DNA from 2 places in the Halomonas sp. BN3-1 genome. Region 1 is predicted to be linked to the other one. Evidence: riboswitches for the same ligand, from Rfam matches in the RefSeq annotation. Region 1 holds a riboswitch; the other holds the start of a gene.
What was found. Region 1 has a riboswitch for thiamine pyrophosphate ahead of thiC (phosphomethylpyrimidine synthase ThiC). Riboswitches for the same ligand answer to the same signal wherever they lie in the genome.
Positions count from the first base shown of each region.

Region 2: it holds a riboswitch for thiamine pyrophosphate, as region 1 does, so the genes downstream of both, C9F12_RS19355 (sodium:solute symporter family protein) here and thiC (phosphomethylpyrimidine synthase ThiC) in region 1, are expected to answer to the same signal.

Region 1 is NZ_PYVV01000013.1:56,698-60,103, reverse strand. It holds gene thiC (phosphomethylpyrimidine synthase ThiC) at 165-2,117, opposite strand; TPP riboswitch at 2,195-2,329, opposite strand; gene tenA (thiaminase II) at 2,341-3,009, opposite strand; TPP riboswitch at 3,091-3,244, opposite strand; gene mdoH (glucans biosynthesis glucosyltransferase MdoH) at 3,308-3,406, opposite strand, start outside.
Region 2 is NZ_PYVV01000016.1:95,694-99,099, reverse strand. It holds gene C9F12_RS19365 (diguanylate cyclase) at 1-284, opposite strand, end outside; gene C9F12_RS19360 (hypothetical protein) at 456-1,244, shown strand; TPP riboswitch at 1,304-1,406, shown strand; gene C9F12_RS19355 (sodium:solute symporter family protein) at 1,487-2,932, shown strand; gene C9F12_RS19350 (LLM class flavin-dependent oxidoreductase) at 3,048-3,406, opposite strand, start outside.

The DNA.
Region 1 (3,406 bases):
TCCGACGAAGCCGTGATGAGCGTCAAGTGCATGAATCTTCGGGTTAGACTTTTGTCTAACTTTGTGCGGCAGAACTGGAACCGGGCGTACAAGACGTGCATCCCCGAGCAGTCGAACGCTGCCCGGGGATGCGCCGGGGAGTGGCTTGTCTCAGACCTCCTTGTTCAGACCTCCTTGTAGAGCTCCGCACCCTGTTCACGGAAGACCCGGGCGCGCTCCTCCATGCCGGCCATGACGGCGTCGCCGTCACCCTCCAGGCCGTTGTCGCGGGCGTAGTCGCGGACCTCCTGGCTGATCTTCATGGAACAGAACTTGGGGCCGCACATGGAGCAGAAGTGGGCCACCTTGGCGGAGTCCTTGGGCAGCGTCTCGTCGTGATAGGCGCGGGCGGTGTCGGGGTCCAGGCCCAGGTTGAACTGGTCCTCCCAGCGGAACTCGAAACGCGCCTTGGACAGGGCGTTGTCGCGGCGCTGGGCGCCGGGATGCCCCTTGGCCAGGTCGGCGGCGTGGGCGGCAATCTTGTAGGTGATGATGCCGGTCTTGACGTCGTCCTTGTCGGGCAGGCCCAGGTGCTCCTTGGGGGTGACGTAGCACAGCATGGCGCAGCCGTACCAGCCGATCATCGCCGCTCCGATGCCCGAGGTGATGTGGTCGTAGCCCGGGGCGATATCGGTCACCAGTGGCCCAAGGGTATAGAAGGGCGCCTCGTCGCAGTACTCGAGCTGCTTGTCCATGTTCTCCTTGACCAGGTGCATGGGCACGTGGCCGGGGCCTTCGATCATCACCTGGACGTCGTGCTTCCAGGAGATATGGGTCAGCTCACCCAGGGTCTTGAGCTCCGCCATCTGGGCCTCGTCGTTGGCGTCGGCCACCGAGCCCGGGCGCAGGCCATCGCCCAGCGAGAAGGCCACGTCGTACTGCTTGCAGATCTCGCAGATTTCCTCGAAGTGGGTGTAGAGGAAGCTTTCCTGGTGATGGTAAAGGCACCACTTGGCCATGATCGAGCCACCGCGGGAGACGATGCCGGTGACCCGGTTGGCGGTCAGCGGCACGTAGCGCAGCAGCACGCCTGCGTGGATGGTGAAGTAGTCCACGCCCTGTTCGGCCTGCTCGATCAGGGTGTCGCGGAACACCTCCCAGGTGAGGTCCTCGGCCACGCCCTTGACCTTCTCCAGCGCCTGATAGAGCGGCACCGTGCCGATCGGTACCGGCGAGTTGCGGATGATCCACTCGCGGGTTTCGTGGATGTTCTGGCCAGTGGACAGATCCATGATGGTATCGGCGCCCCAGCGGATGCCCCAGGTCATCTTCTCGACCTCTTGCTCGATGGAGGAGGTCACCGCCGAGTTGCCCAGATTGCCATTGATCTTCACCAGGAAGTTGCGCCCGATGATCATCGGCTCGGCTTCCGGGTGGTTGATGTTGGCGGGGATGATGGCGCGCCCGGCGGCGACTTCCTGGCGCACGAACTCGGGGGTGATCTCCTCTGGCAGACGGGCGCCGAAGCCCTGCCCGGGGTGCTGGTGGCCGAGGATGCGCTCGACTTCGTCGCTGCCTCGATAGCCATCGGCCAGGGCCTGTCGACGCTGGTTCTCACGGATGGCGATGAACTCCATCTCCGGGGTGATGATGCCGCGCCGGGCATAGTGCAGCTGGGTCACATTGCCGGCGCGGCCATCGGCGCCACGACGTGCGCGGCGCGGCGTTCGGGTCAATTCGAAACGCAGCGGGGCGAGTGTCGGGTCGTTGGCACGCCGGCGACCGTAGTCCGAGGTCGGTCCATCGAGCCATTCGGTGTCGTCGCGCTCCTCGATCCAGGGCCGGCGCAACTCGGCAAGCCCGCGACGCAGGTCGACCTCGACCTGGGGATCGGTGTAGGGGCCGGAGGTATCGTAGACCAGCAGCGGCGGGTTGGCTTCGTCGGCCCCGGAGGTGCGGGTCGCTGACAGCGAAATCTCGCGAAACGGCACCCGCAGGTCGTCGCGGGAGCCCTTTACATAGACCTTGCGCGAACCCGGCAGGGGCGTAACCGCGGCCTGGTCGACCTGGGCGGTCTCGGCCAGGAAGTGCGCACTATGGCGGGGTTTGTTTGAGGAAACGGGTTGATCGAGCGGCATTGGCTTGTCCTTCTCACGGCACTGGGTGCTGTCGTTGTTGTGGGCATCGCGTGAGGAAGGAGGGAGCGTCGTGGCCTGGGCCTTGAGCGCTTGATCCCTACGCTGGTCCTCACCGCGATGCCATGGCATCGGGGTTACCCCCAGATCAGGTTCAACGGGTCCCATGCGCTGCATGATCTCAGCCGCCTCTGGCGGCCCCCCGTCAAGCGTGGTGCTGATTGTGTTAGTCGCTTAGATCGAGCCCCATCTGCCAGAAGTCGATCTCGAGTCGTGTTGCGTCGGCGAAGATCCGTGACAGTCGCGCAAAGCGCTCGCCGGATACCTGGCCAAGCTGATCATCGAGCCAGGCCTGCTCCTGGCGTGCGGCGGCCTGGAAGTCGTCGCTTTCGTACATGGCGATCCAGGCGTCGAAGGGGTTGTCGGCACCGCGCAGGGTGTCCGAACGGGCGTTGAGGTTTCGTGCGATATCGGCGTAGCCGACCATGCAGGGGGCCAGCGCCACGTGCAGGTCCAAGAGGTCGCCGCGGCTGCCGGCGTCCAGCACGTAGCGGGTATAGGCCAGGGTGGCGCGGGCTTCGGGCAGCTCGGCGAGTTCGGCCTCGCCGATGCCCCAGTCGCGGCAGAAGGCGAGATGCAGGCCGAGTTCCACGTCGAGGATGGTCTTCATGCCGTCGAAGGCGCCGCGCAGCTCGTCGAGGCTGTGGCTCTTGTAGGCCGCCAGGGCGTAGGCCCGGGAGAACTGCAGCAGAAACAGATAGTCCTGCTTCAGATAGTGACGGAAGCTGGCGTCGGCCAGTTCACCACGGCCAAGGGCGAGCACGAAGTCGTGTTCGATGTAGGCGTGCCAGTCATCGCGGCAGGCGTCGACAAGATCGGTAAAGCGGTAGCCCATGTTGCCTCCGGTTGGTGCGGGTCCGGAGAGCGGCGGCCAAGGACACGGCGACGAGAAAGGAGGGAGGTGCGCGCGCAGGGGCTGGCACCACCGCCTGATTCCCTACGCCGGTTCAAGGTGTGAAGCCACACCGCACCCGGATCAGGTTCCACGGGATCGGCGCTGGCGGCCGGTGATTCGTCACCCTGGCCCTGCGCCATCTCAGCCGGATTCACCGGCACCCCGTCAAGCGAGTCTGGATCGAGTCTAGCACGGCTTGCCGGGGTGTCCACCAGGGTGAAAGCGGGGTGGATCCGGCTCAGTCGATGGACTTCTCGCCGGAGACCTCCGGCGCCGATTCCGTGCCGTGCTCGCGAAAGGACTGCACCGGCATCTCGCGGGGGATTTCCCGTGGCGG
Region 2 (3,406 bases), on a different contig from region 1:
ACCAGCCCACCATCGGCCAGGCGACAGCAGCTACCATCGCCCAGTTGCAGCGGCATCGAAGGCTTGGCAGCGTGAGCGGCACCCCGGGATGCCAAGGCTTCGGCGACCCTGGCGACCTCGCCAGGCAGCTCTGCCAGCCCCCGCCCGATCCAGACCTCTCCAGGCTCGCCCAGCACGCTCACGGCATCACCGACCACGTCGTACACCTGCAACTCCGGCGTCAGGCGTACCAGCACCGTTCCGGACGACACCAATGCCTCTTCCACCCAGGCAAAACGCTCCATGAGGACAACTCCTTGCGTAAGCCCTGCCCTGGACCGGCAGCAGGTCAATACCCTGGCGGCTCGCGTGCCGTCTTCTCTAGCCTATGAAAAGATGCTTATAGATGCCGGGTTATTTCGCTTGCCCGCTTCCACGTTATGCTGGCGTCGCCGACACCGCCGCGGGAGCTGCCCATGAACCACCAGGACCTTGTCGCCATCGAACACGCCCTGACGCTGGCCAATCGCGGGGATACCAGCTGGCTTTGCACGCGTCTGGACACCCTTGCTCCCGCCTTCCCCCACCTGAGCGTCACCAGCGATGCCGATGGCCCCGGGTACGCCGGACAGCCCATCTTGCTGCCCCAGGCCCGGGACGGCGGCGCCTGTCTGGTCAATATCGACAACAACGCCAACGATGGCACCCCCTGCCTGGTCGAGCGCCTGTCACCGAGCAGCGAGACCCTGGTGCACCTGGAGGTCATCCATGCAACGCTCGCCGGCCAGCCATCGCTGATTCGCCGCGTCAGCCTGGGCAGTACGTCCATGAACCTGCAGCGACCCACGCCAACCAGTCCGCTGGTCCAGATCGGCGACGACGTCGTCGAGGTGCTGATCCAGCCGGCCTTGCGTCTGGTGCTGACCGGCCACTCCCCGGTCAATGCCGACCTGGCGCGCCAGGGACAACGGCTCGGCTTCGAAGTCATCCTGTGCGCCCCGGACTACCCCGACACGCATCACTCGACAGCGCCCCTGCCGGCAGGCGTCGAGTTCCAGCGCGCGCCCGCAGCTCCCTTCCTGCGCGGCGGCGGCGGGCACCGACGCACCCTGGTGATGGACGCCACCGACGCCTCGACCATTGCGCGAGCGAGCCGCGAGGCCTGCTGTCATGGCTATCTGGCGATGACTGACATCGATCCAAGCCGAGCGGCGAACTGGCTTTACGATGGCTGGCACAGCCTGCGCACCTCGCCCACCGTCTGACGCCCCGTCGCTGCGGCCAAAGCGCCAATTGACAGCCATCGGAGGCGGTCCTACGCTGTGCGCATTCCTGGGGGAGCCTGACGGCTGAGATTCCGCATCACGCGGTAACCCTTTGAACCTGATCCGGGTCATGCCGGCGAAGGGAAGGATGGTTGCGTTATCTCCTCTTTCTTCCTGTCCGCCGCTCGTCCCGCCTGTCCACCGGTCCCTGCGGACAACGACAAGAAAGAGGTCTTCTTTCGATGATGCTCGATCCCACCTGGACGGCGCTGTGGCTTCTGCTGTGCGCCGCCATCTTTGCCATCCCCGGCCTGATCTATGCCCGACGTCGTCAGGGCGGCCTGGATGACTACATCTCGGCTCGCAACAGCCAGAACACCCGCGCCACGGTGTTGACCCTGGTGGCCACCACCCTGGGCACCTGGATCCTGTTCGGCCCCGCCCAGGCGGCCACCTGGGGCGGCATCGGCGCCGTACTCGGCTATGCGCTGGGTTCCATGGTCCCGCGCCTGGTGATGATCCCGCTGGGACGACGCATGCGTGAGCTGATCCCCGAAGGCCACGGCCTTACCGAGTTCGTGATCCATCGCTACGGGCGCACCATGTACGCCTTCACCCTGACGATCATGCTGTTCTATCTGTTCATCTCGCTGGCGGCAGGCCTCACCGCAATCGCCCATATGGTCACCCTGCTGGCGCCGATCCCGCTGTGGCTGACCGCCTGCGTAGTGATGATCGCGACCCTGCTCTACACCTTCTACGGCGGCCTGCGCACCACCATCTTCACCGACAAGGTACAGATGCTGGTGATCCTGCCGTTGCTGGCGCTGCTGCTGGTGTTCGGCTGGCAGGCCGCCGGCGGCGTCGCGCCGACGCTCGAGGGCCTGCAGGAACGTGCGCCTCAGTTGCTGGATGTCACCGATGCCGGTGGCCTGCGTGCCGGCCTGACGTTCTTTATCGCGGTGATGCTGACCGGCCTGTTCTACCAGGGTACCTGGCAACGCATCTACGCCGCCCGGGACAGCAAGGTGCTGCGGCGGGGCTTCTGGATCGCAGGGCTGTTCAACTTTCCGGTGATCGTGCTGATGGGCCTGTTCGGCCTGGCGTTCGTCGGCCTCGGGCTCGAGGGAGACGGCTCGGTGGCGCTGTTCAGCGTGCTGCTGTCCGAGGTGCCGCTGTGGTTCGCCCTGGCCCTGATTCCGCTGGGTCTGGCCCTGGTGATGAGCAGCGCCGACACCACCGTCAACGCCACCTCCAGCATCATCGCCGTCGACATGCACCGGCTGCTGCCCCAGGCCAGCGAAGCCACCCTGATGCGCCTGGCACGCTGGCTGATCGTCGCCGCAGCGGTGCCGGTGACCTGGGTGGCAGCCCAGGGCTACAGCGTGCTCTATCTGTTCCTGCTGGCGGACCTGCTGTGCTCGGCGGCGGCCTTCCCGGTGTTCTTCGGTCTGTTCAATCGCCGCTACGACGGGCGCAACGCGGTCCTCAGCACCGCTGCAGGGCTGGTCGCCGGGCTGGCGATGTTCCCGTCTCCCAGCGGCGGTACCGCCACCCTGCTGGAATCCTTCCTGCTGGCGGCCTTCGTGCCGGTGCTAGTCTCGCTGGTGCTGATGAAGCTGCTGCCATCCCGCCAGGACTATGACTTCACCCGCATGGGCAGTCTGGTGCGGCGTTTCCAGAGCTGACACCGCCACGCTGACAGCCTGGCAAGGCGTGATAAAAAACAGCGGGACGTGCTGACGCGTCCCGCTGTTGTCGTTTCAAGGCCTGGCGATCAGGGGCCCTGGCAGTTCCGGCTCATCAGCGCTCGGGACGCGCCAGCCCCAGGTGGTCGCGCAGGGTGCGGCCCTGGTACTCGCGTCGAAACAGCCCGCGGCGCTGCAGTTCCGGTACCACTTGTTCGACCACGTCCTCGATGCTGTCCGGCAGCGACGGCGGCATCAGGTTGAAGCCGTCCGCCCCGCCCTGCTCGACCCAGCGCTGCATCTCGTCGGCGATACGCTCCGGGGTGCCGACCATGGTGCAGTGGCCGCCACCGGCGGCGAGCCGTCCCAGCAACTGGCGCAGCGTCGGTCGTTCGCTCTCGATGATCCGCAGAATCGTGGCGTAGCGCCCCTTGGGCCCGCTGAAGGCCTCCAGTGGCGGCAACTCGGGCACCG